2 regions of the Heyndrickxia sp. MSNUG genome follow, and region 2 is predicted to be linked to the other one. Evidence: a T-box and tRNA genes for the amino acid it is inferred to sense, from the RefSeq annotation. Region 2 holds a T-box; the other holds one or more tRNA genes.
The links. A T-box is a leader RNA that pairs with one kind of tRNA and senses whether it is charged. The one in region 2 lies ahead of ileS (isoleucine--tRNA ligase), so its partner is inferred to be a tRNA-Ile.
Positions count from the first base shown of each region.

Region 1 (15,438 bases), 430 kb from region 2:
CAGAATGGTTGGAAATCATTCGCAGAGTGTAAAGGCACAAGGGAGCTTGACTGCGAGACCTACAAGTCGAGCAGGGACGAAAGTCGGGCTTAGTGATCCGGTGGTTCCGCATGGAAGGGCCATCGCTCAACGGATAAAAGCTACCCCGGGGATAACAGGCTTATCTCCCCCAAGAGTCCACATCGACGGGGAGGTTTGGCACCTCGATGTCGGCTCATCGCATCCTGGGGCTGTAGTCGGTCCCAAGGGTTGGGCTGTTCGCCCATTAAAGCGGTACGCGAGCTGGGTTCAGAACGTCGTGAGACAGTTCGGTCCCTATCCGTCGTGGGCGCAGGAAATTTGAGAGGAGCTGTCCTTAGTACGAGAGGACCGGGATGGACGCACCGCTGGTGTACCAGTTGTCTTGCCAAAGGCATCGCTGGGTAGCTATGTGCGGACGGGATAAGTGCTGAAAGCATCTAAGCATGAAGCCCCCCTCAAGATGAGATTTCCCATAGCGCAAGCTAGTAAGAACCCTGAAAGATGATCAGGTTGATAGGTCAGAGGTGGAAGCGCGGTGACGTGTGGAGCTGACTGATACTAATCGTTCGAGGACTTAACCAAATAGATTACTCGTTCTTCTAATTCTTCTTACACATTATCTAGTTTTGAGGGAATGAAAAATTTCTCTTGCAAAATGCATAAAAGACGATATAATAGAAATTGTCTTTAAAAAATGTCTGGTGACGATAGCGAGAAGGTCACACCCGTTCCCATACCGAACACGGAAGTTAAGCTTCTCAGCGCCGATGGTAGTTGGGGGTTTCCCCCTGTGAGAGTAGGACGTCGCCGGGCAGTTTCAAATGGAGGATTAGCTCAGCTGGGAGAGCATCTGCCTTACAAGCAGAGGGTCGGCGGTTCGATCCCGTCATCCTCCACCATTACATTTGCCGGTGTAGCTCAATTGGTAGAGCAACTGACTTGTAATCAGTAGGTTGGGGGTTCAAGTCCTCTCGCCGGCACCATTTTTAACCTAATTACACACGTACGAGCCATTAGCTCAGTCGGTAGAGCATCTGACTTTTAATCAGAGGGTCGAAGGTTCGAGTCCTTCATGGCTCACCATTTCAACTTTATATGCGGGTGTGGCGGAATTGGCAGACGCACCAGACTTAGGATCCGGCGCCGCAAGGCGTGGGGGTTCGACTCCCTTCACCCGCACCATTTTTTCTAAAAAAATATGTATGCGGAAGTAGTTCAGTGGTAGAATACAACCTTGCCAAGGTTGGGGTCGCGGGTTCGAATCCCGTCTTCCGCTCCAAAAGTTCCTTAGCCGGGGTGGCGGAACTGGCAGACGCACAGGACTTAAAATCCTGCGGTAGGTGACTACCGTACCGGTTCGATTCCGGTCCTCGGCACCATTTTCGATTTAACATCATATGCGCCCGTAGCTCAATTGGATAGAGCGTCTGACTACGGATCAGAAGGTTATGGGTTCGACTCCTTTCGGGCGCGCCAATATTTTACTCTATATCGGGGAGTAGCTCAGCTTGGTAGAGCACTTGGTTTGGGACCAAGGGGTCGCAGGTTCGAATCCTGTCTTCCCGACCAGATACTGATATAATATGGGGCCTTAGCTCAGCTGGGAGAGCGCCTGCCTTGCACGCAGGAGGTCAGCGGTTCGATCCCGCTAGGCTCCACCATATCTTTTTGAAAATTTAATTTGGCGGTGTAGCTCAGCTGGCTAGAGCGTACGGTTCATACCCGTAAGGTCGGGGGTTCGATCCCCTCCGCCGCTACCAATTTTACAATCTGGTTGAACCTATTCAATCTAGGCTAAACATGGACCTTTAGCTCAGCTGGTTAGAGCAGACGGCTCATAACCGTCCGGTCGTAGGTTCGAGTCCTACAAGGTCCACCATATATTGTTTGTTATTTCACGGAGGTATACCCAAGTCCGGCTGAAGGGATCGGTCTTGAAAACCGACAGGCGGGTAACACCGCGCGGGGGTTCGAATCCCTCTACCTCCTCCATAATTTCATTTGCATTTATTACCGTCGCGGGGTGGAGCAACGAGCGTTACTTCACTGAATGAACTGCGAGTTGTACCGATCGAGCAGCAGCTTGAATTAGCTTCCTGAGATCGGGACAGCACTTGCTCTCAAGGAGCATAAACAATAAGATATTTTTATTATCGTCGCGGGGTGGAGCAGCCCGGTAGCTCGTCGGGCTCATAACCCGAAGGTCGCAGGTTCAAATCCTGCCCCCGCAATTAAGTTTTTTTAAGTAATACACTTGAAAAAAACTTTGGTCCCGTGGTGTAGCGGTTAACATGCCTGCCTGTCACGCAGGAGATCGCCGGTTCGATCCCGGTCGGGACCGCCATTTGTGGCTCAGTAGCTCAGTCGGTAGAGCAAAGGACTGAAAATCCTTGTGTCGGCGGTTCGATTCCGTCCTGAGCCACCTTTATTTTTTTTAATTTAATATGCATTTTGAAATATGGCGATTGTGGCGAAGTGGTTAACGCACCTGATTGTGGTTCAGGCATTCGTGGGTTCGATTCCCATCAGTCGCCCCATTTTTTGCGGGTGTAGTTTAGTGGTAAAACCTCAGCCTTCCAAGCTGATGATGAGAGTTCGATTCTCTTCACCCGCTCCATAAGGGCCTATAGCTCAGCTGGTTAGAGCGCACGCCTGATAAGCGTGAGGTCGATGGTTCGAGTCCATTTAGGCCCATTTTTTTTATCATTTTATTATTCCGCAGTAGCTCAGTGGTAGAGCACTCGGCTGTTAACCGAGCGGTCGTAGGTTCGAATCCTACCTGCGGAGCCATATGGGGAAGTACTCAAGAGGCTGAAGAGGCGCCCCTGCTAAGGGTGTAGGTCGGGTAACCGGCGCGAGGGTTCAAATCCCTCCTTCTCCGCCATAAGGCCCCTTGGTCAAGCGGTTAAGACACCGCCCTTTCACGGCGGTAACACGGGTTCGAATCCCGTAGGGGTCATAAGGAAAGCTGTTAGCATTATTGCTAACAGCTTTTTTTCTGTTTAGTTGTATTAAGGTCAATGTTTTTAAGCACCTGTTTATTGGGGCGGAGGGCCGACTCTTCAGAAAATGCAAATGCATTTCCATCGTGCGTAGCAAGATTCGAGGAAACCGTTCATAGGCCTGCCGGATCAGCGGCAACGGTGAGTCCTCGCAGGAGCAAAACGATGACGTGGTGCACCGGACGCCCTGCGGAAAGCGAGTGCCTGGAGCGGAAATCAACAGAAAAAGTAAGACAGCCAAGTTCTAAAAAAAGGATAAACATAACTCCATTAGGTTTATTAAGCCCCCAAAAAGGGTATATAATATTGATTTTATGTTTAATAAGTCGAAATTGGCTGAAGGAATAATTAGTCAATATCCATTCATCTTAAACCTGGTTAACATAGTTTCAATTCCGCTGGTCATCTATTACCACATTTTTACCTGGATGTTGGTTATCTGCTAAATGGGTATCTTAAAATGCCAATGCCACAGACCTCTTTACCTACTAGTATGTTTGAGAGTCGCCTCAATGAGAAAGGCTAAATAACAAGTTGAAATGAAAACGTTATCATTTCAATAATATTTTTTCTGCTATTACTCTCTATCACCCAAGAAATTTCAGCGTTTCCTCTAAAAAATCATTATTCTCTTTTCAAAAATAGTAAACTTTCCTTCAACATAATTCGCGTAATTGGAAGATTTAGTACATTAAAGCGCTACCAATTGTCAGTGTTTGTCGATATTAATATTTTATTAAGATTTATTGTCGAAATATTAAAAAAATGTTTACAAGGATTTCGCGCTGCTAACTAGAATACTACTGAAAAAGGGTGTTTCCAAAAATATTAAGCATGTTCTAATAAAGGCAGGTGGAAGGGTTTGGTAATCAATCCTACAGAGTTTGAATTGCATCTATTCCATGAAGGCACTTTGTACCAGAGTTACAATTTATTTGGTGCGCATGTCATTAAAAATGAATCTAATACATATACTCGATTTTGTGTGTGGGCTCCAAATGCCAGGGCTGTGAGTCTGGCAGGGGACTTTAATCAATGGGATGGCAACGGTTTTGGTTTGCACAAAGTGAATAATGAAGGTGTATGGCAGATTGTACTAGAAGGCGACCTTTCTGGGGCGATTTATAAGTATGAAATCACATCCCAGGCAGGTGAGAGGATTTTAAAGGCAGATCCATACGCGTTTTTTTCAGAGCTTAGGCCGAACACAGCTTCAATTGTTTATCCTCTCGAAGGTTATAAATGGAGTGATCATAAATGGCTGCAGAAGAGGGAGAGAAAAAGCAGCCTGGATGAACCTATGTATATCTATGAGCTGCATGCAGGTTCCTGGAAAAAGGCAGCAGATGGCTCTTTCCTTACTTACCGTGAGCTGGCAGATGAGCTGATTCCATATATTTTAACGCATGGATACACACATATCGAATTATTGCCGCTAACTGAGCATCCGCTCGATATCTCCTGGGGCTACCAATCTACCGGTTATTTCTCTGTTACTAGCAGATATGGCACCCCGCATGATTTTATGTATTTCGTTGATATATGCCATCAAAATGGAATTGGAGTAATCATTGACTGGATTCCAGGACATTTTTGCAAGGATGCGCATGGGCTGTACCAGTTTGATGGCAGCTATGTTTATGAATATCAATATGAAAATGATCGTGAAAATCGCGTCTGGGGAACGGCCAATTTTGACTTGGGAAAAACAGAGGTACAAAGCTTCCTGATTTCCAGTGCTTTATTCTGGCTTGAAAAATATCATATTGATGGCTTTCGGGTTGATGCTGTGGCTAATATCATCTACTGGCCTAATTCAGTTCAGACTGCTAATCCCAATGGTGTGGATTTTTTAAAGAAGCTGAATAAGGCTGTAAGGGATTATGAGCCTGCTGCTTTGATGATTGCTGAGGATTCGACTGATTGGCCTCAGGTGACAGCACCTGTGGAGTATGGAGGGCTTGGGTTTACATACAAGTGGAACATGGGATGGATGAATGACACATTAAAGTATATGGAGACAGAATCACATGAAAGGAAGCATATACATGATAAAGTAACTTTTTCTCTCCTTTATGCCTTTTCTGAGAACTTTGTTCTTCCTTTTTCACATGATGAAGTAGTCCATGGTAAAAAGTCATTGCTTGATAAAATGCCAGGAGATTACTGGCAAAAATTCGCGCAGCTCAGATTATTGCTTGGATTCTTGGGAGTCCATCCGGGAAAAAAGCTGACGTTCATGGGAACAGAGTTCGGACAGTTCTCTGAATGGAAAGACCAGGAGCAGTTAGACTGGAGTCTGCTTGATTATGAAATGCATCAAAAAATGAACGTTTATGTGAAGGAGTTAATGAAACTGTACAAACGTTCAAAGCCATTATATGAAGTGGACCAGAGCTATGAAGGGTTTGAATGGATTGATGCTGATAACCATGAGCAGTCGATATTTTCCTTTATTCGAAAAGGAAAGAACCCGGAAGAAATCCTTGTGATTGTTTGCAATTTTACAGAAAAAGTTTACAGCGATTATAAAATCGGAGTACCAAAGCCAGGTGAGTACAGAGAAATAATGAACAGCGACGCCCAGCCATTCGGAGGCTCTGGTTTTATTAATAAAAAGGTGATTGAAGCGAAAGAAATAGCCTTCCATGGAAGGCCATATTCTATAGAAATGAATATTTCTCCATTCGGAATTTCGATTTTACGTCCTGTTATCAAAAGAAAGGGGAGAAACAATCATGAAAAAGAAGAAATGCGTAGCAATGCTGTTGGCAGGAGGAAAAGGAAGCCGTCTGCACTCATTGACAAAGAACCTAGCTAAGCCAGCTGTCCCTTTTGGCGGCAAATATCGGATCATTGATTTCCCGCTTAGCAACTGCACGAATTCGGGAATCTATACAGTTGGTGTATTGACACAGTACCAGCCGCTTTTACTGAACTCATATATTGGGATAGGAAGTGCCTGGGATCTTGACAGAAAGGATGGCGGTGTTACTGTGCTGCCACCATACGCTGAAACATCCGAGGTGAAATGGTATTCAGGTACTGCAAGCGCGATCTATCAAAATTTGAATTATCTTTATCAATATGAACCAGAATATGTGCTGATTCTTTCTGGTGACCATATTTACAAAATGAATTATGAACTGATGCTTGATTACCATATTGAAAAGGGTGCAGACGCTACCATTTCTGTAATCGAGGTTCCGTGGGAGGAAACAAATCGTTTTGGCATTATGAACACCGATTCTGAATTGAAGATTACTGAATTTGAAGAAAAACCTGAAGATGCAAAAAATAATCTTGCTTCAATGGGTATTTATATTTTTAAATGGAGTGTTTTAAGGGAATATCTGATAAGGGATGATCAAAATCCTGATTCAAGCCATGACTTTGGCAAGGATATCATTCCTTTAATGCTAAAAGAAGAAAAGAAACTTTTTGCCTATCCGTTTAAAGGATATTGGAAGGATGTAGGAACTGTTCAAAGCCTGTGGGAAGCGAATATGGATTTATTGGACCGGAACTGCGAATTGAACCTGTTTGATCAGTCATGGCGAATCTATTCTGTAAACCCTAATCAGCCGCCGCAATACATTTGTCCGGAAGGCGAAGTGACGGACTCTCTAGTCAATGAGGGCTGCAAAATCGAAGGGGAAGTATCCAAGTCAGTTGTCTTTCAGGGAGTGACCGTAAGGAAGGGTGCTGTAGTAAAGGAATCGGTGATTATGCCAGATGCGGTGATCGGACTTAATTGCAGGATTGAAAAAGCCATTGTATCCCCAGGAGTTCTTGTGCCTGATGGAACAATTATTGGACCGGGACTTGATAGTAATGAAATCACTTTAGTATCGGAAGAGACAATCGGAGAATTGCAGTCCAATTGATCCGATTACGGGAGGAAAGAGAAATGAACAAACAATTATTGGGAGTAATAGACGCAACAACCGTTCACGACGATCTCCGGGAACTGGCTCTTCACCGATCGGTTGCAGCCATACCATTTGGCGGGCGATATCGTCTGATTGATTTCATCCTGTCCAATATGGTGAATTCAGGCATCAATAGCGTGGCGATTTTTCCAAAATTTCAATACAGGTCACTGATGGACCATTTAGGATCAGGAAAAAACTGGGACTTAAACCGCAAAAGGGATGGCTTGTTTTTCTTCCCTACGCCTAATCTGGATCAGCCCCATCATCCAGGAATAGGGTCGCTTGACCATTTTGCCGACAATATTGACTTTTTCGAACGCAGCACGCAGGAGTATGCCTTAATCTCCAATTCGTATACTGTTTTCAATATGGATTTTCAGCCGTTGCTTGACTGGCATCTAAAATCGGGTTGTGATATTACTGAAGTACAGAAGGACGGAGCTTCGCTTGGCATATACCTTGTTAAGAAAACCCTTCTGATGGACTTGATTGCAACACGAAATGAAACAGGGTATTCGACCATGAGAGATGTGGTAACAGATATCGATAGCCAGTTTAAGCTTTGCTATTATCAATGTGATGGATATGCCCTAATGGTAGATACAATCGATAAGTATTATACTGCCAGCATGGATTTGCTGAACCCTGAAGTATGGAAGCAGCTGTTTCCAAAAGAGCGGCCAATATTAACAAAAGTCAAGGATGAGCCTCCTACCCGCTATGAAAAAGAGGCATCTGTACGGAACTCAATGGTAGCAAACGGCGGGCTGATTGAAGGGACCGTGGAGAACAGCATCATCGCAAGGGGAGTCAAAATCGGGAAAAATACAGTTATCCGTAACTGTATCATCATGCAAAAAACGCAAATTAAGGAGAACTGTATTTTGGAATCTGTTATTGTCGATAAAGATGTACGCATTGAAGCAGGTACTGTGATTACAGCGCCTGAAGGTTCACCAGCTGTCATCAGAAAAGGTACAGTTCAGGGAGTGAGGACTGGATCGTGAAAGTATTGTTTGCAGTATCGGAGTGTGTCCCTTTCATCAAGTCTGGCGGTTTGGCAGATGTTGCCGGATCTCTGCCAAAGGAATTAAAAAAGCTGGGAGCAGATGTAAGGGTGATTTTGCCGAAGTACGGGATGATTCCGGAAAAATACCGCTCTGAAATGAAGAAAATGAAAGAGTATACCGTGCAGGTAGGCTGGCGATCTCAATTTTGCGGTATCGAAACTCTTGAATATGAAGGAGTAACCTTTTACTTTGTTGACAATGAATATTACTTCAAGCGGGATTCGCTTTATGGACATTATGATGATGGTGAACGTTTTTCCTTTTTTAATCGTGCTGTACTGGATTTTATCGCAGAAGTTGAATTTTACCCTGATGTCATTCATTGCCATGACTGGCACACCGGGATGATCCCTTTTTTACTGAGGACAGAATATTATAAGAAGCCTGGCTATGGATTAATCCGTTCTGTATTCACGATTCATAACCTTCAGTTCCAGGGCATTTTCCCCCGTGAAATTCTCGGGAACTTGCTGCACATTGACAGCCGTTATTTCAATGAAGAGCAGCTCGAGTTTTTCGGCAACGCCAATTTCATGAAGGCGGCTTTGATTTCCGCTGACCATATAACTACTGTCAGCCCTACTTACAAGGATGAAATCCAGACAGCTTATTATGGAGAAAAGCTTGATGGTATTTTGAGAAAGAGACGTGAAGACCTGTCAGGAATTTTGAACGGAATTGATCACGATTTGTATGATCCAAAAACTTATGCTGGTCTTGCCATCAGCTTCAGTCCGGAATCATATGAATTGCGAGTTGAAAATAAGCTCGAGATTCAGCGGTTTTTTGGACTTCCGGAAAGCAGCGAAATTCCAGTTGCAGCGATGATTACCAGATTAACAAAACAAAAGGGACTTGATTTAGTCACAGGAGTATTCCATGAAATAATGGCGACTGGTATACAGCTAGTAGTCCTCGGTACAGGAGACCCTGAATTTGAACAATTCTTCAGGGATATGTCAGAAAAATATCCTGAACAATGCAAGGCATATATTGGCTTTGATGAAAATTTGGCTCATCAGATTTATGCTGGTGCTGATATATTCCTTATGCCTTCACAATTTGAACCTTGCGGGCTGAGCCAGATGATTGCGATGCGTTATGGGGCGGTTCCTGTTGTCAGGGAAACGGGCGGTCTGAACGACACTGTCCAGCCGTACAATGAGTTTAACGATGAGGGTAATGGTTTTACCTTCAAAAATTTCAATGCCCATGACATGCTGTTTACAATTGAAAAAGCAATATCGCTCTTCCACCAAGAAGAAAGATGGGAAAGACTGGCCAGAAATGCCATGGAAACAGATTACAGCTGGGCACAATCAGCTAAACAATACAATGAGTTGTATTCTGATCTCATCTCAAGGAGTGAATCGCATGTTTTCTAGTGTTCCCAAATTCAAAACCACTTTCTTGAAAAAGCTCGAGATGATGTTTGGAACAAGCTTCGAAGAGAGCACGAGCCGAGAGCAGTTCCAGACTCTTGGGCATATGATCAGGGAGCATGTGAGCGCAGACTGGATCAGGACGAACGAACTGTACCGCGCAGGCGCAAAGAAGCAGGTATATTACTTGTCAATTGAATTTTTGCTGGGCCGTTTGCTTCGCCATAATCTTATTAATTTGGGCGTTGAAAAAGTGGTATGTAAAGGACTTGAAGAACTGGGAATCGATCTGGACCACCTGGAGGAAATCGAAGCGGATGCCGGGCTTGGCAATGGCGGGCTCGGCCGTCTGGCTGCTTGCTTTCTCGACTCACTTGCCTCGTTGGATTTGCCAGGTCATGGCTGTGGAATCCGTTATAAACACGGGTTGTTCGAACAGAAAATTGTTGATGGGTATCAAGTGGAGCTTCCTGAGCAATGGCTGCGTCACGGACATGTATGGGAAGTGCGCAAGGCAGACGATGCGGTTGAAATCCCATTTTGGGGTGAAATCGAGAGCCGGATGGAAAATGGCCGTCTGGTGTTCAGGCATTTAAATGCTGAGACGATCATGGCTGTTCCTTACGACTTGCCTGTCATCGGTTATCAGACTGAAACAGTCAACACCTTGAGGCTCTGGAATGCGGAACCATCCAGGTTTCCGGCTAATGCTGATATTTTCAAATATAAAAAGGATACAGAATCGGTTTCCGAGTTTTTATATCCTGATGACACACATGATGAAGGCAAGATCCTTCGCCTTAAGCAGCAATACTTCCTTGTAGCAGCGAGCCTTAAGGCAATCGTTCAATCTTTTAAAAAGAAGAATAAGAGCTTGCTAGAGTTCCATGACTATGTCAGCATCCATATTAATGATACTCACCCTGCGATCGCTGTACCTGAATTGATGAGGATTTTGATGGATGAGGAAGGGCTCGGCTGGGATGATGCATGGCATATTACCGTTGAAACACTTTCATACACAAATCATACGACTCTGGCGGAGGCTCTAGAAAAATGGCCGATCAGGATATTCAAACCGCTGCTTCCTCGGATATTCATGATTGTCGAGGAAATAAACGAGCGTTTTTGCAAGCAGGTTTGGGAGCAATATCCTGGCGATTGGGGCAGGGTTGAAAGTATGGCTATAATCGCTCATGGAGAGATCAGGATGGCTCCTTTAGCGATTGTTGGCAGCCATAGCATCAATGGTGTGGCAATGCTCCATACAGAAATTTTAAAAAATCGCGAAATGAATTTATTTTATCAGTTATATCCTGAGCGCTTCAATAATAAGACAAATGGAATCACCCATCGCCGCTGGCTATTGAAAGCCAATCCCGAATTGTCTGGGTTGATTTCGGATTCAATTGGACCTGAATGGATTTCAGCACCTCAACAGCTTGAGGAGTTAATGAGGTTTAGTGAAGATTCTGCTTTTCTTGAGAAAATGCATGCTATTAAACAGGCAAATAAACTGAGGTTGGCAAACAGGATCTTTGATAAAACTGGTTTAAAAATTGATAATGAATCGATTTTTGATGTTCAGGTAAAAAGGCTGCATGCTTATAAGCGCCAGCTGCTGAATGTCCTCCACATCATGCACCTGTATAATGCTCTTAAGGAAGATCCTGAAGCTTTATTGTATCCGCGGACTTTCATTTTTGGAGCAAAGGCTTCACCAGGTTACTACTTTGCTAAAAAGGTCATAAAATTGATTAATAGTGTTGCCCACAAGGTAAATAGCGATCCGGCTGTAAATGAGAAGCTAAAGGTTGTCTTCCTCGAAAACTATCGGGTGTCTTTGGCAGAAGAAATCTTCCCTGCTGCGGATATCAGCGAGCAGATTTCAACAGCAAGCAAGGAAGCTTCCGGAACGGGTAACATGAAATTCATGATGAACGGTGCATTGACGCTGGGTACCCTAGATGGTGCCAATGTGGAAATCACAGACTTGGTTGGGAGGGATAATATTTTCCTGTTTGGCTTAACCGCTGAAGAAGTGCTGGATTACCAAAACAATGGCGGTTACCATTCACTCGAATATTACCATCATGACAAGCGAATCCGTGAAGTGGCGGATCAGCTGATTAATGGATTTTTCCCGGATACAGAGAATCACTTTACTGAGATCTACGATTCTTTGCTTGGTCACAATGACCAATATTTTGTCCTGCGAGATTTTGATTCCTATGCTTTTGCCCATCAGGAGGTTAGCAGGAAATATTTAGACCGCAGTGCCTGGCTGAAGATGAGCCTCGTTAATATTGCAAAGTCTGGATTCTTCTCCAGCGACAGAACCATTACTGAATATGCGGACCAGATATGGGAAATAAAGTCTGCCTTAAAGGTGTAATCTGAATTAGTTTCCAATGCAATAAAAAACTAATACCATAAAAAAGTGACGTGTGAATTAGCACACGTCACTTTCTGTATTTATGAGTTCGTAATATTTACTTCACTTCTGCTTTTTTTCCTTCGCGTGCAGATTTCCTGACAGCATCTAATACCTTTTGAGTGGAAGATCCATCTTCAAAATCGGCAAGATAGGGGTGTTTTTTTCCGGAAACCAGAGTTGCATGGAGTGCATCTAAAGCCCTTTGGAATCCATTATAGTACCTTGCTGCGATTTGGGGCATACTTGGAGGTGCTTCTAGATCAGGCACTAATTCAACTTCTTCAAAATGGGAATTTCCAGCGGATATCAGAACCTTTTTATCGTCCAGCATAACAAGTGTGCCTTCCGTTCCAAATACTTCAAGTCGCCATGTGTTTTCAGTTTGGAGTGCCGCAGAAATTAGTTCGACCGTTACTGTGGTTCCATTTTCCAGAGTGCCAATGATCTGGAATGCATCATCAGCTGTCCTTAGTTCTTTATTTCCGTTATGTTCGGACTGTACAGGAATATGGATTGGCAACTGGCCATACACTTCTTTAAATGTACTGTCCAGCCACCATTGAAGAGAATCGATCATATGGGAACCAAGTGCACCAAGCATTCCTCCGCCATTTTCTTCCTGTCCCAGCCAGCCGCGGGGCTTTGAAATAAGGGCAGTATAATTAGCGAATGAGCACAGGTAACGGACATGCAAGACCTTCCCGAGTCTGCCGCTTTCTAAAATTTCTTTTACCTTCGTTCGTGCCGGCAGAAAGCGGAATTCATGGTTGATAAGTCCCCATTTTCCTGCATGATCTCTTTCTGCAATCATTTCATTTGTTTCTTTTGTATCCAAAGCCATTGGCTTTTCACAAACTACATGAACGCCTTTTTTGAAAGCAGCAACTGCCATTTCCTTATGTAAATTTACTGCAGAAGCAACAACTACTAAATCTAGAGTTTCCTGCTCGAGCATCTGCTGCCAGTCAGTATATACCTTATCTATTCCACTGACATTCCGTGCCTCTTCGATATTCCCCCTTGATACACTTGAAATTGCTACTACCTGGAATCCTACATGGTGAACCAGCATTGGGGCATGAACCTTAGCCCCAAAACCTGTCCCAATAATACCTACTTTAAATTTTTCCAAAAATACCAGCTCCCTGTCCGTGAATAGTTTAATTTTAATTCCAGTAGGGGATAATTGTAAATTTTTTAGGTTGGTTCGTATATATAATCTTCTTTTATTTACCATAAAAACCATAGTTAAATTTTGGGGAGTCAAATCAAAAAGGCTCAGATAATAAACTAGAACCTCAGCTTGTCGACAAAGATACAGGTCACAGAATAGTTATTGAAAACCTGTTGATTGGAGTGGAAGGCGCGTAGACTCCTGCGGGCGCAGCTGGTCAGGTGAGACCCCGCAGGAGCGAAGCGACGAGGAGGCTCAGCGCCAGCCCCGCGGAAAGCGAAGCGCCTGGAACGGAAATCAACAGACCTGTTATACTTTCCACAAAAGATGAAAAAACTGTAGACAAGCCCTCTTTAATTGGGCTTGTCTACAGTTTGGAACTCAGATTATAAACCTAAGCCTTTTTGTATGGCTTTTCAAAAATTACTTTGATCGGTTTTTATCTTCATTTTTATTATCTTCTATATAGCTATCTTCCTCTTTATAAGGGATATCTCCAAGCTGTGATTCCATGCCGGCGTCATCAAGCATTTCTTCGTATTCTTCCTCTGTTTCACTTTGGAAGACCTGTCGATCGCTGCCATCCATATCTGTGGCGCTGAATGACTCATAATCTTCAGTGAAACCTCCTTCTTTCTCGTTATCAATGTACAGTTTATTATAGTCCTTATGATCGCCTGTAAAATCGGCCGGGGTTTCAGAAGTACCGAATTCCGCAACATCCTTAAAACTGTTTCGGTTATCGGTCATTTCTTCATTTTGCCTGCGGTCGAAGTCTGTGTTGTGAGTCTGTTCCAGAACATCCTCTTCGGAAGGCCTGCCAGTGGACAAGTTTTGTTCCTGTGAGTGATCTACGCAGTATAGAGTATATGGTACAGCTTCAAGTCGTTCAAATGGAATTTCTTGTCGGCATTCTGCACATTTGCCATATGTTCCGTCCTCAATAGCTTTCAGGGCGTTGTCGATTTTTTCTATTTGGGCTTCATGATGCTCATCCATTGCAAAGTTCTTGGTGCGTTCAAATAATTCTGTTCCACTGTCAGCCGGATGGTTATCGTAGGAGGATAATTCACCTGTTGCTTCGCGCTGGCTCCCATCCAGATATCCTTCCTCGCTATTAGCTTCGATTTGGGTATTCAACATTTCTTTTTCATCTATAAGTGTTTTCTTTAATTCGTTAAGCTGTTCATTTGTCAGCATATTTACACATCCTTAGGTCTTATTAGTATGAAATGAATCATACATACTAAATACCCGCCTGGACTTTTAAGAAACATAGAAAAAGCTTCCGCCAAAGGCAGAAGCTTCTCATGTCTTATATTAATCCAATGAAAATTCCGATAGACAACAGGAATCCGAAAATTGTGTTGGTCTGTGCAGTTGCTGCCATTGCCGGCATCATTTGCAATGGATTTGATTTGCCAATGAAACCTTTTGTAGCCTTAATTGCCTTGGGAATACTGAGGGCAACCAGTGCAAGCCATGGTGAAACAACTCCGGTAATAATCAGTCCGATCACCCAGCCATAAGAAATGATGAACATTCCCGCAAGCAATCTGATTGCTCCTTTTCGTCCAAGTAGGATTGCCAATGTCTTGCGGCCAAATTCCTTGTCACCATCAAGGTCACGGATATTATTTGCCAGGAGGATCGCTCCAACCAGCAGGAAGCTTGGCACTGAGACGAGTACACTCGTTTCTGTTATCGTACCTGTCTGAATGTAAAACGAAATCAGAATGATCAGGACGCCCATGAAAAAGCCTGCGACAAGCTCTCCAAATGGAGTATAAGCAATTGGAAGCGGACCGCCAGTGTAGAGGTATCCAGCAGCAAGGGAGATAACCCCGACAGCAGCAACCCACCAGCTGCTGTTCATGCAGATATATACACCAAGAAGGACAGAGATTCCGTAAAGGCTGAATGCCAGGTTTAAAACTGTTTTAGGCTTAATGCCGTGGCGGACAATCGCTCCGCCAATCCCAATTGAATTCTCGTTATCAAGACCACGTACATAATCGTAATATTCATTAAACATATTGGTAGCGGCCTGGATCAGCAAGCTCGCAATCAGCATTGCCAGAAACAATCCCCAATGGATACCGCTTGTTTCTATAGCTAGTGCAGTGCCCAGTAGGACAGGGGCAAATGCAGCTGTAAGTGTATGAGGCCGTGTAAGCTGCCACCAAACTCTCCAGTCAGAGCCAGTCACTGATGGTGAAGAACTAGGCTGTAGCTGTGGTTGCATATCTAATTCTCTCCCTTAATATCAATATATCAAACCTAATTATTTTATCTAATTGAGCCAGATTTGTCAAAAAGGTAATTAACATCCAGGCAAAATTACCTTACAATAATAAGTGTAGATTTTCACATATGTACTGTCAATTAGTATTTTGGTGTTTTATATGGAATATTTT
Region 1 is NZ_CP150978.1:3,754,806-3,770,243, reverse strand. Features, by position in the region: rRNA gene AABM38_RS19025 (23S ribosomal RNA) at 1-603, shown strand, start outside; rRNA gene rrf (5S ribosomal RNA) at 719-834, shown strand; tRNA gene AABM38_RS19015 (tRNA-Val) at 845-920, shown strand; tRNA gene AABM38_RS19010 (tRNA-Thr) at 929-1,004, shown strand; tRNA gene AABM38_RS19005 (tRNA-Lys) at 1,029-1,104, shown strand; tRNA gene AABM38_RS19000 (tRNA-Leu) at 1,119-1,203, shown strand; tRNA gene AABM38_RS18995 (tRNA-Gly) at 1,226-1,300, shown strand; tRNA gene AABM38_RS18990 (tRNA-Leu) at 1,312-1,400, shown strand; tRNA gene AABM38_RS18985 (tRNA-Arg) at 1,421-1,497, shown strand; tRNA gene AABM38_RS18980 (tRNA-Pro) at 1,514-1,590, shown strand; tRNA gene AABM38_RS18975 (tRNA-Ala) at 1,607-1,682, shown strand; tRNA gene AABM38_RS18970 (tRNA-Met) at 1,705-1,781, shown strand; tRNA gene AABM38_RS18965 (tRNA-Ile) at 1,824-1,900, shown strand; tRNA gene AABM38_RS18960 (tRNA-Ser) at 1,921-2,013, shown strand; tRNA gene AABM38_RS18955 (tRNA-Met) at 2,179-2,252, shown strand; tRNA gene AABM38_RS18950 (tRNA-Asp) at 2,290-2,365, shown strand; tRNA gene AABM38_RS18945 (tRNA-Phe) at 2,371-2,443, shown strand; tRNA gene AABM38_RS18940 (tRNA-His) at 2,483-2,558, shown strand; tRNA gene AABM38_RS18935 (tRNA-Gly) at 2,565-2,638, shown strand; tRNA gene AABM38_RS18930 (tRNA-Ile) at 2,642-2,715, shown strand; tRNA gene AABM38_RS18925 (tRNA-Asn) at 2,737-2,811, shown strand; tRNA gene AABM38_RS18920 (tRNA-Ser) at 2,815-2,905, shown strand; tRNA gene AABM38_RS18915 (tRNA-Glu) at 2,909-2,980, shown strand; gene glgB (1,4-alpha-glucan branching protein GlgB) at 3,886-5,844, shown strand; gene AABM38_RS18905 (glucose-1-phosphate adenylyltransferase) at 5,762-6,910, shown strand; gene AABM38_RS18900 (sugar phosphate nucleotidyltransferase) at 6,934-7,965, shown strand; gene glgA (glycogen synthase GlgA) at 7,962-9,413, shown strand; gene AABM38_RS18890 (glycogen/starch/alpha-glucan phosphorylase) at 9,403-11,805, shown strand; gene AABM38_RS18885 (Gfo/Idh/MocA family protein) at 11,903-12,979, opposite strand; gene AABM38_RS18880 (TraR/DksA C4-type zinc finger protein) at 13,445-14,221, opposite strand; gene AABM38_RS18875 (1,4-dihydroxy-2-naphthoate polyprenyltransferase) at 14,337-15,266, opposite strand.
Region 1: it encodes a tRNA-Ile, which carries the amino acid that the T-box ahead of ileS (isoleucine--tRNA ligase) is inferred to sense. The anticodon was not compared.

Region 2 (15,438 bases):
ATTGAAGAAAGAATCAAGCCGGAGAATACGTTAATTGGCAATGCTACCAATACAAACTCTGCAGGCACCATTTGCATGTAAGCACCTAAGATCGAGCATGACACAGCAACAAGTGATGACGTAACAACGATGAACAAGCGGTTTGGAGAAAGCTTGTGCAAATATGATTTAACCGAAAGGATTGCGGTTGTATCCCCGAAAACCATTGAGTTAACAGCCACGAAAGATTCTACCTTAGGAAGGCCAGTAACTTTGGCCACTGCACCGCCAATGTATTTAATGGCTAATGGTAAAATTCTTGTATACGTTAAAATTGAAAGTAATGCAGATACGAAAATAATCATCATCAGTACGTTGATAAAGAAGTACCCTTTTGTTGACAAATCACCGAAAACGAATGCGATACCTTCATTTCCGAAAGAAAGAACTTTGTTAAAACCATCAACTATTGCTTGCAAAACCTTTTTACCGATTGCAGTGTTAAGCATAAACCATGCTAAAAAGAGCTGAACAGCTAGCATGATTCCTGCTGCACGATAGTTTATGTTTTTCTTATCGTTTGACATTAGCCAAGCGATCCCGATGAGTGCAATGATCCCTAAAATTGCGATTAAGATTGACATATTATTTTACCTCCATAAGCGGATATTAGTGAGTTATTGGCTACTATTTACTCTTTACTCAAATAAACATTTTCATCCGAAAGGATTTACAACAAATATGAGTTTTTACAGGATACTAATACAGATCCGTCCTCTCTTTCCACCGATTCGTTAACGCTTTCATTTTTTTAATCATTATTTCACTATAAATATATCACACGAACTGAACAATTGTTAAGATTGATTTGAACAAAAATAAAGCATATTTTTTACCATTTTATGAATTATCACCCTGACAAAAAGAATTCTGTTGAAAAGTCATTATTTTTTAAAAAATACAGAAATTTTGTAAAGTAATTATAGAGCAATTGTAAATAAACATAATATTAAATCATACTTTTGTATCACACGTGTTACAAACGTTCATTTAGCTCTTATAACGGCACTTAGTCTGATCATTTTCCCCCAAAAATAAGACTCGCTCCAAAGAGCTCTTGGCTCTCTCAAGAGTCTTAAATACACTTATTACGAAATAACATTTGTAACCAGGAATAACTAATGAGGTCGATCCTTTGTTACTTTAGTTTGAATGATTAGCGTAGGCGAATTGCGCTGCCAAACAAATACTTTCCTCTAGAAAGGCTCAGATAAAAAACAATCAACAAGGAATATGTTGACAGTTCAATTTTCCCTCTGTTACAATAAATTCCAATAAAAGCATACAAATTCGTTGATGAGAAAAAGTAGCGTTTCTTCTTGATCCACAGAGAGCTGACATTTTGGTGCAAGTCAGTGTTCGAGTGTTACGTGAAAATCCTCTCTGAGAAGCCAGGCTGAATGTTTAGTAAGCTTGGACGGGAGTCCGCCGTTACAAGGAACGCGTATGATTGTACGTTGCTAAGTGCTATTGATCGGATCAATAGAATTAGGGTGGTATCGCGGTTAACCCCGTCCCTTACTAGGGACGGGGTTTTTTGTATGTTTTTAGACAGATCATTGTTAAATAGGAGCGATATCTATGAAGGCTGATGAGAGTAAGGAAACTGTTGTACAGCGCGAGGACCGGATCCGTAACTATTGGACAAAGGAAAACACATTTAAACAATCTATACAATTTAGGGAAGGCAGGGAACCGTTTGTTTTTTATGAAGGACCACCGACCGCAAATGGTCTTCCCCATGTTGGCCATGCCTTCGGGCGAACAATTAAAGATGTTGTCGCACGTTACAAGACCATGAAGGGGTTCCAGGTTGAAAGAAAAGCTGGCTGGGATACACATGGCCTCCCTGTCGAGCTTGGTGTTGAGAAGCAACTCGGCATTTCAGGGAAACAGGAAATTGAACGCTATGGTGTGGAGCCTTTTATCAGCAAATGCAAGGAGAGTGTATTTACTTACGAGAAGAAGTGGCGCTCTTTTACCGAAGAATTAGGTTATTGGGTAGATATGGACAGTCCATATTTGACCTTAAGTAATGATTATATCGCAAGTGTCTGGAACATTTTAAGTAAGGTCCACAAAGATGGCCTATTGTATAAAGGTCACCGTGTATCTCCTTACTGCCCTAGTTGCCAGACCACTTTAAGTTCTCATGAAGTTGCACAAGGCTATAAGGATGTAAAAGATTTATCAGCTACCGTGAAATTTAAACGCCTTGATGCAGACGAAGAATATTTCTTAGGCTGGACAACAACACCCTGGACCCTGCCTGCCAATGTTGCACTCGCTGTGAATCCTTCTTTAACGTATGTTCGTGCACAAAAAGAAAATAAGATCTATATTCTTGCAAAATCTCTCGTAGAAAAAGTTCTTGGTGATCACGTAAGTATTTTAAGTGAGCATAATGGAACCGAATTTGAAGGAATACGTTATGCCCCACCTTTCAATTATGCAACTGTCGAGAAAGGACATTATATCGTATTAGCAGATTATGTCACTGAAGAAAGCGGAACAGGTCTTGTCCATATTGCCCCGGCTTATGGTGAAGATGACTATAAAACTGTTCAGCAGAATGGGTTATCTTTTATCAATGTTGTTGATCAGCAAGGTCGCTATACAAGCGAAATCACAGAGCTGACTGGAAGATTTGTCAAAGACTGTGACGTGGACATTATTAAAATGCTGTCGGAACAAGGCACCCTTTTTCACAAGGAAAAATACGAACATAGCTATCCGCATTGCTGGAGATGTGATTCCCCATTACTTTACTATGCAACCGATAGCTGGTTCATCAAAATGTCCTTCTTAAAGGATAAAATGCTTGCAAACAATGCAACTGTTAATTGGTATCCAGAGCATATTAAAAATGGACGGTTTGGAAATTTCCTTGAAAATCTTATGGACTGGAATATAAGCAGAAACCGGTATTGGGGTACCCCTCTAAATGTTTGGGTCTGTTCTGTTTGCAATCATGAGGAAGCTCCTGGCAGTATCAAGGAGCTGCAAAAACTCGCGGCAAATCCAATAGCAAATGATATCGAGTTACACAAACCGTATATTGATGAGGTACAGTGTTCCTGTCCGAAATGCAAAGGGCCTATGCATCGAACGCCTGAAGTGATTGATGTTTGGTTTGACAGTGGATCGATGCCATTCGCACAGTATCACTATCCGTTCGGAAATAATGGAAAATTCGAATCGCAATTTCCTGCAGATGTAGTGATCGAAGGTATTGATCAGACGAGAGGATTTTTCTACAGCTTGCTTGCAGTTTCTACCCTTTTTACCGGAAAACCATCTTATAAAAATGTCTTATCACTAGGACATATACTCGATGAAAATGGCCAGAAAATGTCTAAGAGTAAAGGAAATGCTTTAGAACCTGTAGAACTGATCGGAGAATACGGTGCAGATGCGCTTCGTTGGGCATTCTTAGTCGATAGTTCACCCTGGAATCCAAAACGCTTTTCAAAGAAGATTGTGCAAGATGCAAAATCAAAATTGATTGACACATTGGATAATACCTATAAATTTTATGCAATGTACGCAAAAATAGATGGCTTTGTGTACGATGGCCAGCAACCCGGCAAGAAAACCATTTTGGATGAGTGGATCCTTTCCCGTCTGCATAGTACCGTTAAACTTGTTAATGATCACATGGATCGGTATCAATTTACTCAAGCAACTCGTGAAATAGCATCCTTAGTTGATGAATTAAGTAATTGGTATGTACGGCGCTCAAGAAATCGTTTCTGGGCTTCCGGACTCTCAGACGATAAAATAGCAGCTTATTCAACGCTATATGAAACACTTACTACAATATGTCGCTTGCTCGCACCTTTTGTACCATATGTGGCCGAGGATATTCATTTGAAGTTAACTCAAAATAGTGTTCATTTACAAGACTACCCAATCTCAAATGAGTCATTGATTGATCTAGATTTAGAAACAGATATGAAAACGATCCTGAAAATAGTTGAACTTGGCCGCAGTATCCGTAATGCAAAGAACTTAAAGGTTAAACAGCCTTTACAACAAATCATTGTATGGCGCAGTAACGGCCTTCGCGTTTTAAATTCCTATTCAGGTATCATCAAAGACGAGCTGAATGTTAAAGATGTTGTTTACACAGAAAATCTGTCACCATACCTATCAACTAGTTTTACATTAAATTTCAAAACTGCTGGTGCTGCATTCGGAAAGCTGGTAAACACAGTTAAGGACTATGTTAACCACATGGAGGATGCGGATAAAAAGTCATTATTAGATCATGGTCAGCTAAAAGTGAATGTTACGGGACAATCGGTAACATTGGAGAAGGAACATGTAAATGTTGAATATGAAGTATCTCCTGGTTTTGAGATGGCCGGCGATGAACAACTTAAGGTGGTTTTAGAAGTAACACTTACACCTCGACTAGTTGATGAAGGTCAAGTTAGAGAATTAATCAGAGCCGTACAAGACACTCGAAAAAAATTAGATTTACCGATTGAAAAATATATCTCAATCAATATTTCAGCAACAGATGAGAGTAAAGAAAAAATCAAACATTTCGAAGAGCTAATTAAAGAAAACGTACTCGTTCACCACATAAGCTTTGAAACGCCAAAAAAACCTGAAAACCAAATTGATGTGAAATTTGGAGATGAGTTGATTAGGATTTCTTTAGGATAGATTTTAGTTTAAGTGAAAAAAAAGCACTGCCCGCAGTTGTATTAAACTGCGGGCAGTGCTTCTTTTTATTGATCTAATGTAATCATGAAGTAAATTAATAAAAGGTTGTTGAGCGACCTAATAGTGCTTTTTTGCACAAGTATATTAAGGTTATGGTCATATATCTTTCTTTTCTAAAAAGTAGTATAATGGAATTAAATAAGAACAAACGTTCCATTTAGAGGAGTGGATAAAAATGGAAAAATAGGAAGCCAGCTATGTTGCTGGGATTATAGACGGTGAAGGCAGTATTAACCTGACTCGAATGCACAAAAAGGAACATCGTCGGCCTACTATCACAATTCCCTCTACAGACAAAGAATTACTTGTTTATTTACAAAGCCTAATTGGTGGTATCATAAATAATAAAAAGAATTATTGCCCCGATAAACATAAAGACTCCTACACCTTAAGCATAAAGAAGAAAGAAATTGTCTTAGCCGTCTTAAAAGATGTTCAACCTTATTTGAGAATTGAACGGAAAAGGCTAAGAGCACTTTGGATTATTAACGAGTATCAACAGGTCACTCCAAGGAACGGGAAATACACCTTGGAAATGTTAGAGGCAAAAAAACATTTTGAGGAACTTTTTTTTCAAATTTAATCGATAAGGCAGGAGAGAAGCTGAGAGAAGAGCCTGAAAACGAATAGACGGTAATAAAATTTGATATAAAAAGTACTTAGTATTACCAACCTCCTAACAAAAAAAATAAAGCATAAGCTTGCCAATTGGCAAACTAATGCTTTAGGTCACACAATAAAATAAAAATCCACCAACATATGTATTGGTGGAGACGGTGGGACGTGCTATTCCATGCTTTCGTCATGGCACTGACTATATCTTGAACCTGGCTGGCAGGTCCTCCGGCGTATTATGCGTTATTGAGTTTTACCTGGACTCCCAGGCAGATAACGCATCCTAGTACTGCCACTTGGGCAGCCTATAAGTCGATACACGGCTGTTGGATTGCTCCACATACCGCTCGGCATTGCCTTATCGCTATTCACGACTTAGGTTTCACCGATAAAGCCGGATTTTCACTTGCGTGTTGCCACGCAAGGCGACTAATTACTAATCGAACCCACGTCCAAAGATATTGGCACTTAAGCTTCTACGAGTGTAGTCGGCATATTGGCGATTCGCTGGTCCTTTTGCCTACCGACAGGCGGCCGGCCAGCTAGCCTGGTTGTTCTCTTCCTTCATCCTCAGGCGGTGGAATCCGGCGTAGCCCACTTAGAGTGAGTCCGCTACCCTACCACATGGGCGATGGAGGGGCGAACCGCTATGCAGTATTAAGCTGCGAAAGCGAAGTTGTTGTTTTGTTTGCCAGTTATAGGCGTTGACGTTTTAACGAGGCCGATCCCCTCGACTCGCCACCTAAGCTCAAACTACCCCTGTCGAATCCGTAACGTCCCCATATAAAAGGTTGCTGTATCTGTGATACAGACGTTAGGAAAACTCGGAAAGCCGAGCATAAGTTATGTTGTCACTCGCTGGTGACAGTTTTTATTATATCACATTGAGTGTTTTTTTCAACTGGTACACTCTTCCTCAGCTGACAAGCTTACATTTTTTGGCGTTCGCGGAATGCACGCTCGATATCACGGCCCGCTTCCTTTTTCTTCAGCGTTTCACGCTTGTCATAGTTCTTTTTACCCTTACCAAGGCCAATTAAAACCTTTGCGAAGCCATTTTTTAAATAAATCTTCAACGGAACAAGGGCATAGCCTGCTTCCTTCGTTTCACCAATCAGCTGATTGATCTGACGCTTATGAAGCAGCAATTTTCGCGTCCTTAAAGGATCATGGTTATAGCGGTTCCCTTGTTCATAAGGACTGATATGCAGATTGTATAAAAACAATTCACCATTGTGGACCTTTGCATAAGAATCTTTCAGCTGAACTCGCCCGTTGCGGATTGATTTAATTTCTGTACCCTGAAGGACGACACCGGCTTCATATGTTTCTTCTATAAAATAGTCATGATTCGCTTTTTTATTCTGGGCGACTACTTTTCCCTCACCTTTTGGCATAAAAACTTCCCCCTTCTCTGTCATTTCATTTTAGCAAACATCCTCATCTCCCACAATTCCAAGCCGAACCTAAGTATTTCATGTTCGTTTTTTATAAGTTTCAGTACGATAGATTTCTGCTTCAGGCAAAAATCAGTATTAAAAGTCCGGCTTAAAATCAGGACAAATCATTATAGGATAGAAGAGAGCCCCTTAGCAGGAGCTCTCTTTTCAGAGTTGCTTATTTTCTCTTTTTTGATTTTCGTTTTGCGGCTGGAGCATTTTCAAAGAATTTCTTCTTTTTGTTCTTTGGTTTCGGTCCAGAACCAGAGCCTGAACCTGAACCAGAACCATTCCTGCCGCTGCCGGCTCCTCTGCCGCCTCTTGATTTTCCTTCTTCTTCTTTGCCGTGGCGCGGTTTTTTCTGGTTGCTGCCTGTCTTAAAGATTTTTGGCACAGCGGGACGTTCTCGGCGAGGAGTTCCCTTCATGCCGACTATCTCAAAGTCGATTGAACGCTCGTCTTTATTGACGTTGATGACACGAACTGTGATTTCATCACCGATGCGGAAAACATTGCCCGTCCTCTCACCGATCATTGCCAGCTGCCGCTCTTCATAACGGTAATAATCATCTGTCATGTAGCTGACATGTACAAGACCTTCAATCGTGTTTGGAAGCTCGACGAACATACCAAAATTAGTGACCGAACTGATAATACCATCATATTCAGTCCCAACTTTGTCCTCCATATACTCTGCTTTCTTCAATTCATCTGTTTCACGCTCAGCTTCAACAGCGCGGCGTTCCATGTTTGAAGAATGCTCGGCAATATCAGGCAGCATCGCATTCCATTTTTCCTTCGTTGCCTGATCCAATTTCCCCTCAATCAAATAAGTCCTGATTAACCGGTGGACAATTAAATCCGGGTAACGGCGGATTGGCGATGTAAAATGCGTATAGAATTCAGTTGAAAGTCCGAAGTGACCAAGGCTTTCAGGATAATATTTCGCCTGCTGCATGGAGCGAAGCATAACGGTGGAAACAACCATTTCTTCGGGTTTCCCCTGGACTTCTTCAATGATTTCCTGAAGCGCCCGAGGATGTACTCCATTCGCAGATCCTCTGACAAGATATCCAAAGTTCGTGATGAAATCGAAGAACTTTCTTAGCTTATCTTCCTTTGGATCTTCGTGGATACGGTAGATAAATGGTACATCAAGCCAGTGGAAATGCTCAGCAACTGTTTCATTGGCTGCAAGCATGAACTCCTCAATCAATTTTTCAGCTACAGAACGTTCACGCAGCACTACTTCCGTTGGATGGCCTTCTTCATCAACAAGTACCTTCGATTCCTTGAAGTCAAAGTCGATGGCACCTCTATCCATCCTCTTTTTACGAAGGATCGCAGCAAGCTCTTCCATCATTTCAAACATTGGCACAAGAGTTTCATAACGAGAACGTGTTTCTTCGTCTTTGTCGACAAGAATTCTGTTCACATCAAAATAAGTCATTCGCTCAGTTGTCTTGATCACACTTTGATAGATTTCATGGTTAACCACTTGTCCATCCGGTGAAATCTCCATATTACATGACAATGTCAGTCGGTCTACTTTAGGATTCAAAGAACAGATTCCATTCGACAAGCGGTGTGGAATCATCGGGATTACCCGGTCAACTAAATACACACTAGTAGCACGGTCCTCCGCCTCACGGTCAATTGGTGAATCTTCAGTTACGTAATAAGTAACATCCGCAATATGGACACCAAGCTTATAATTGCCATTTTCAAGCCTTGTCACCTGGACAGCATCATCCAGATCCTTTGCATCTGCGCCGTCTATTGTGACGATCACTTCATTACGCAGGTCACGGCGGTTGGCAATCTCACTCTCATTGATTTGGTCTGGAGCATCAATAGCTTGTTTTAATACCTCTGCAGGGAATTCGGTCGGCAAGCCATGTTTATGGATTACTGAAAGAATATCCACGCCAGGGTCATTTTTATGCCCCAGTATGGCGATGACCTCGCCCTCGGCACTCTTGCGGCCCTCAGGATAGGCAGTCAATTTTACAACGACTTTATGTCCTTCAACAGCACCCATCCCTGCGTCTTTTGGGATAAAAATATCGCTTGCGAACTTTTTATCGTCAGGCAGAACAAAACCGAAATGTTTGCTTTCGGTGTATGTACCAACGATTTGCGAAACGCCTCTTTCCAAAATGCGCACGACTGTACCTTCACGACGCTGACCGGAACTGTCAGAAGAAACTCTTACGAGAACCGTATCTCCGTTCATTGCATTGCCAGTTTCGTTTGGCGGTATAAAAATATCATCCATGCCAGGTTCTTCGGTAATGACGAATGCAAATCCTTTGGCATGGGCGCTCAGGCGTCCGCGAACGAGATTCATCTTTTCAGGCAGACCGTACCTGTCGCTGCGGGTCCTGACAACCAGGCCTTTTTCTTCCATGACAACAAGAGCTTTTACAAACTCCTTAAATGTCGAAGAATCCTGTATCCCGAATGCACTTTCAAGTTCCTGGACGGTAAGCGGCTTGTAAGCCTCGTCTTTCATATAATGCAAAAGCCTGTCTATATGGGCTTTAATATTCTCATCCATTTAAAAATCCCTCCCTTTATTAAAGTTTCTATCCTTTTATTCTTTCCAATTTAACGTTTCTAAAAACGTATAAACATCTTCGTGGAGCTGGTCACGCTCTTTATCGAGCGTAATCACATGCCCAGATTCCTCATACCATTTTAGTTTTTTATTATCCGATTCTACCGCATTGTAAATGATATTCGCACTATCTGGATTGATCATATGGTCATTGCGTGCCTGAACAACAAAAGTTGGCGCATAGATCATGTCAACATTCTCCCTGACTTCCGTAATCAAGCCCTGAAGTGCTTTAAGAGTGACCATGGATCCGTTTCTTAAGACATCGACTTCAGACTCAATCTGTTCAGGCGGTTTTCCTTCCATCCTCTTATACTCTTTTGCATACTCAAGTACACCGTGATACATGATTTCCTCTGTTTTGATATACATAGGTGCACACATTGGGACAATTCCCATCACAGGAACTGTATAACCTAATTTCAGGGAGAAAACTCCGCCCAATGACAAACCTGCTACGGCAATCTCTTCGTAGCCCTCGTTCTTAAGGAATTCATAGCCGCCAATGGCATCCTGCCACCAATCTTCAGGACCAGTATGTATAAGTTCTTCAGGCGGTACTCCATGTCCTTTGAAAATTGGCGCGTGGCAAGTGTATCCCTTTCCTTCCAAAAATCTCCCCAGCATCCGCACATCAGCAGAATTGCCGGTGAAGCCATGCAGCAGCAGAACTGCTCTTTTTCCAGCTTTAAATGTAAAAGGTCTTGGTACTAACTTTCTCATTTTCCTACTCCCTCTATATTATGAATCTTAGTATGGATAAATTATCTTCCTTAGTTTTAACAAACCACCAGTTAACAATCCAATAAAAAGCCTTTAAATGTGAACATCGTTACAGCTATTTTTCCTCTTACATACCAATGACGCCAATTGGAACATCGGTGTAGCTATTTTTCCTCTTTCATTGTTCCAATGACGCCTATTGGAACATCGTTGCAGCTATTTTTCCTCTTTCATTGTTCCAATGATGCCTATTGGAACATCGGTGCAGCTATTTTTCCTCTTTCATTGTTCCAATGACGCCTATTGGAACATCGGTGTAGCTATTTTTCCTCTTTCATTGTTCCAATGACGCCTATTGGAACATCGGTGTAGCTATTTTTCCTCTTTCATTGTTCCAATGACGCCTATTGGAACATCGGTGTAGCTATTTTTCCTTTTTCATTGTTCCAATGATGCCTATTGGAACATCGGTGTAGCTACTTTTCCTCTTTCATTGTTCCAATGACGCCAATTGGAACATCGGTGTAGCTATTTTTCCTCTTTCATTGTTCCAATGACGCCTATTGGAACATTGCAGACTCAATATATTCGTTCTAACCATGCCTATATATGTAAATACCCATTATTACGAGAAATATGTAAACCACTCTGCTGCATTAACGCGCTGGGGGTCAGACCCCCAGCGCGTTAATGCGCCAAAGCACAACAAAACCCGGCCTCTTCTGAAGCCGGGTTCTGTGTATTATAGCTTGAAATAAGTAACGGCAATAGTTATAACAAAGAATAAAACGGATAGAACTACAGTGATGCGGTGCAGGATCAAATCAAGTCCTCTTGCTTTTTGCTTTCCGAACAATTGCTCAGCGCCGCCGGAAATGGCACCGGATAGACCAGCACTCTTACCTGATTGAAGCAGAACGACTCCGATCAGCCCAATGCTGACAATCACTAATATAACAGTTAAAAATGTATGCATGACGTACCTCCCGATAAAACCTACTTAACAGTATTTTAAATTTATCACATTTTGAGGAATGAAACAACACTTGTCCGAATAGTTGTGAATTTTTACAAAAAAAGAAACACAATGGATTGTGTTTCTTAAAAGATGTCTGTTTAACGGATTGAGGCTGGCAGGAATGAGTTTGACCTGAACAGCAAATCCGATACTGTTGTGCACTTATAGCCTTTCTTATACAGGATTTCAAGAATCTGCTCGAGAGCTTTGACTGTTTGGGTCCTGTCACCGCCAGCATCGTGGAAGATAATCACATCTCCTGGCCTCGTATCTGAAATGACATTTTCGACGATTTTGTTGGCACCCGGCTTGCTCCAGTCTCTCGTTTCCTGATGCCAGGACCAGAGAATTACATTATACCCTTCAGCAACTGCTGTATCGATAATTTCTTCATCATAATATCCGGCAATAGGGCGGAATAGCGTAGGCTGGTAGCCAGTTAATTCCTTGATGACTTTCTCGCTTTTTTCCAATTCCCTTTTTAGCATAGCCGGCGAATGTCCGTCACGGAAATGATGGCGATATGTGTGATTCGCCACTTCATGCCCTTCCCTCGCCTCGCGCTTTACGATCTCAGGATATCTTGCCGCTTCTTCACCGATGACGAAAAAGGTTGCTTTCGCATTGTATTTACCGAGGGCATCAAGAATTTGGGCTGTATAAAGGGGATCAGGTCCATCATCGAAGGTTAATGCCACCAGCTTTTCATCCACTGGAATATCCCAAAATACGTGTCCTGTCTTTTCGAATTTGTCTCTTTTCACGGAAGAAGGTGTTGAATCAGCTTCCACCCTCGGCTGTCCGCCTATTATGCAAAATATGATCATACCAGCTAAAAGTAATCTCTTTTTCATATCAACTGGCTCCTATCTTTAGTTGGTACAACATATTTTGCTCATTTCCGTTTGTTTTTGGTCACGAAAATACAAATGGATATATTTAACCTTGGAGCAATGAGTAAGGAACTTTACAAAAAGAAAAAAGTCTTTTTTATTTACCGAAAATTGATTTCTTCTCCATTAGGGGCAGGAAAGAATACCATAAAAAAAACGCCGGCAGCATCGTCATGTTGTCGGCGTTTTATTTTACCTAATAGAATTACTTCTTAAGGTTGTAGAAAGATTTGATTCCGTTAAAGCGAGCTGTTTCGCCAAGCTGGTCTTCGATACGAAGAAGCTGGTTGTACTTCGCTACGCGATCTGTACGTGATGGAGCACCAGTCTTGATTTGGCCAGCGTTTGTTGCAACAGCGATATCAGCGATTGTTGCATCTTCTGTTTCACCAGAACGGTGAGAGATGACAGCTGTGTAACCTGCACGCTTCGCCATTTCGATAGCGTCGAAAGTTTCAGTCAAAGTACCGATTTGGTTAACTTTGATCAAGATTGAGTTGCCAACGCCTTGCTCAATACCTTGAGAAAGCTTCTTAGTGTTTGTAACGAACAGGTCGTCACCAACAAGCTGAACTTTTCCGCCAAGGCGCTCAGTCAATAGCTTGTGGCCTTCCCAGTCGTTTTCATCCAAACCGTCTTCGATTGAGATGATTGGGTATTTAGAAGACATTTCCGCGTACCAGTCAACCATTTCTGCAGATGTTTTAACAACGCCTTCACCAGAAAGGTGGTACTTGCCGTCTTCTTTGTTGTAGAACTCAGAAGAAGCAGCGTCCATAGCTAGCATCACTTGCTCGCCTGGCTTGTAGCCAGCTTTTTCGATTGCTGTAACGATTGTTTGAAGAGCTTCTTCGTTTGAACCAAGGTTTGGAGCGAATCCACCTTCGTCACCTACAGCTGTGTTCAAGCCTTTTTCTTTAAGAACTGACTTCAGGCTGTGGAAAATTTCAGCACCCATGCGAAGTGCTTCACGGAAGTTTTCAGCGCCAACTGGCATTACCATGAATTCCTGGATGTCTACGTTGTTGTCAGCGTGCTCGCCGCCGTTCACGATGTTCATCATTGGAACTGGAAGCTGCTTCGCGTTGAATCCGCCAAGGTATTGGTATAAAGGAATGTCTAGGTAGTCTGCAGCAGCGTGTGCAACAGCCATGGAAACACCAAGGATTGCATTTGCGCCCAATTTACCTTTGTTTTCTGTTCCGTCTAACTCGATTAGCGCGTGGTCGATGCCAACCTGGTCAAGAACGTTGAACTCTTCGCCGATTAAGAATGGAGCGATGATTTCGTTCACGTTTTCAACTGCTTTAAGAACACCTTTTCCAAGGTAGCGGCTCTTGTCGCCGTCACGAAGCTCAACTGCTTCGTATTCGCCTGTTGAAGCACCACTTGGAACTAGCGCGCGTCCGAAAGCGCCTGATTCTGTGAAAACTTCTACCTCAACTGTTGGGTTACCGCGGGAATCCAATACTTCACGTGCATATACGTCTGTAATAAATGGCAAAGTAATCTCTCCTTATTTTTTAATTAATGATGTTCCAGTCATTTCTGCTGGCTGTTCGAGTCCTAAAAGTTCAAGTATGGTTGGTGCAAGGTCGCCAAGAATTCCGTCTTCACGGAGTTCAACGCCTGATTTCGTCACGATGACAGGCACCGGGTTTGTCGTATGTGCTGTCATTGGTGAGCCTTCAAGTGTCACAACTTCATCCGCGTTTCCGTGGTCAGCTGTGATAATCGCAGTGCCGCCTTTAGAAACAATCAGGTCAACAATGCGTCCAAGGCATTCATCCACTGTTTCAACAGCCTTGATTGTTGGCTCAAGCATGCCTGAATGTCCAACCATATCCGGGTTCGCAAAGTTCAAGAGAATTGCATCGAAATTGTCAGCTTCGATTTCCCCGATCAACGCATCCGTCACTTCGTATGCGCTCATCTCAGGCTGCAAATCATAAGTCGCAACCTTTGGAGAGTTGATGAGAATTCTCTGCTCTCCAGGGAACTCCTTCTCACGGCCGCCGCTCATGAAGAACGTTACATGTGGATACTTTTCCGTCTCCGCAATGCGCAGCTGGCTCATGCCTGCCTGTGAAATCACTTCTCCTACTGTATTATCGAGGTTTGTTGGCTTAAATGCAACAAAACCATCGACTGTCTCACTAAAATGGGTTAAGCATACAAAGTGAAGATTTTCAGGATGCCCAGGTCCCCGGTCAAATGAACGGAAATCTTTATTTGTAAAAGTGTTAGAAATCTGGATTGCGCGGTCAGGACGGAAGTTGTAGAAAATCACAGCATCGTCATTCTTAACCGTTGCAACAGGTGAACCATCTGGCTTCACAAGGACAGATGGAACAACGAATTCATCGAAGATACCATTGTTGTAGTTATCTTCAATGAGCTCCATTGGGTTTGAATACGTAGGTCCGTCGCCGTACACCATTGAACGATAGGATTTCTCTACACGTTCCCAGCGCTTGTCACGGTCCATTGAATAGTATCGCCCAGAAATAGTCGCAAATTCACCGACTCCGATTTCACTCATTTTTTCTAATGTTCGTTTGATATAGCCTGGCGCCGTTTGAGGTCCAACATCGCGACCGTCAAGGAAGCCGTGTAAGTAAACCTTTGTAAGGCCTTCACTTGCCGCAAGCTTCAAGAGAGCAAACATGTGCTCAATATGGCTGTGAACGCCGCCATCTGACAGCAGTCCCATTAAGTGAAGGGCAGTACCTTTTTCCTTTGCATGCTTGATTGCCGCAAGGAATGTTTCATTCTTTTCAAATTCGCCTTCACGGATTGAAATATTCACGCGTGTAAGGCTCTGGTAAACAATGCGGCCAGCACCGATGTTCAGGTGTCCAACCTCAGAGTTTCCCATTTGGCCCTCTGGAAGACCAACCGCTTCACCACTCGCAATCAATTGCGCATGCGGATAGTTATTCCAGTAGCGGTCAAAATTCGGCTTTTTTGCCTGGGCAACGGCATTCCCCATCCGTTCGCCGCGCAATGCGAAGCCGTCCAGAATGATTAAAGCTGTTGGTGACTGTTTACTCATGAGTACCTGCCTCCAATAATTGTACGAAGGAATCTGTCTCTAAGCTTGCACCGCCGACTAATGCGCCGTCGATATCAGGCTGTGACATATATTCCTGGATGTTTCCTGGTTTTACACTTCCGCCGTACTGAATACGTACCGCTTCTGCTACTTCCGGAGAAAACAGTTCTGCAATCACATTACGGATGTGTGAACAAGTTTCGTTAGCATCTTCAGCAGTAGAAGATTTGCCAGTTCCAATCGCCCAGATTGGCTCATAAGCGATGACCGTCTGCTTTACTTGCTCGTCTGAAAGGCCGTTA
Region 2 is NZ_CP150978.1:4,189,176-4,204,613, forward strand. Features, by position in the region: gene AABM38_RS21210 (NupC/NupG family nucleoside CNT transporter) at 1-623, opposite strand, end outside; T-box leader at 1,324-1,561, shown strand; gene ileS (isoleucine--tRNA ligase) at 1,621-4,713, shown strand; partial or broken gene AABM38_RS21220 (LAGLIDADG family homing endonuclease) at 4,976-5,356, shown strand; RNA gene ssrA (transfer-messenger RNA) at 5,826-6,161, opposite strand; gene smpB (SsrA-binding protein SmpB) at 6,318-6,785, opposite strand; gene rnr (ribonuclease R) at 7,006-9,387, opposite strand; gene AABM38_RS21240 (alpha/beta hydrolase) at 9,424-10,170, opposite strand; gene secG (preprotein translocase subunit SecG) at 10,913-11,146, opposite strand; gene AABM38_RS21250 (polysaccharide deacetylase family protein) at 11,287-12,042, opposite strand; gene eno (phosphopyruvate hydratase) at 12,287-13,585, opposite strand; gene gpmI (2,3-bisphosphoglycerate-independent phosphoglycerate mutase) at 13,598-15,136, opposite strand; gene tpiA (triose-phosphate isomerase) at 15,129-15,438, opposite strand, start outside.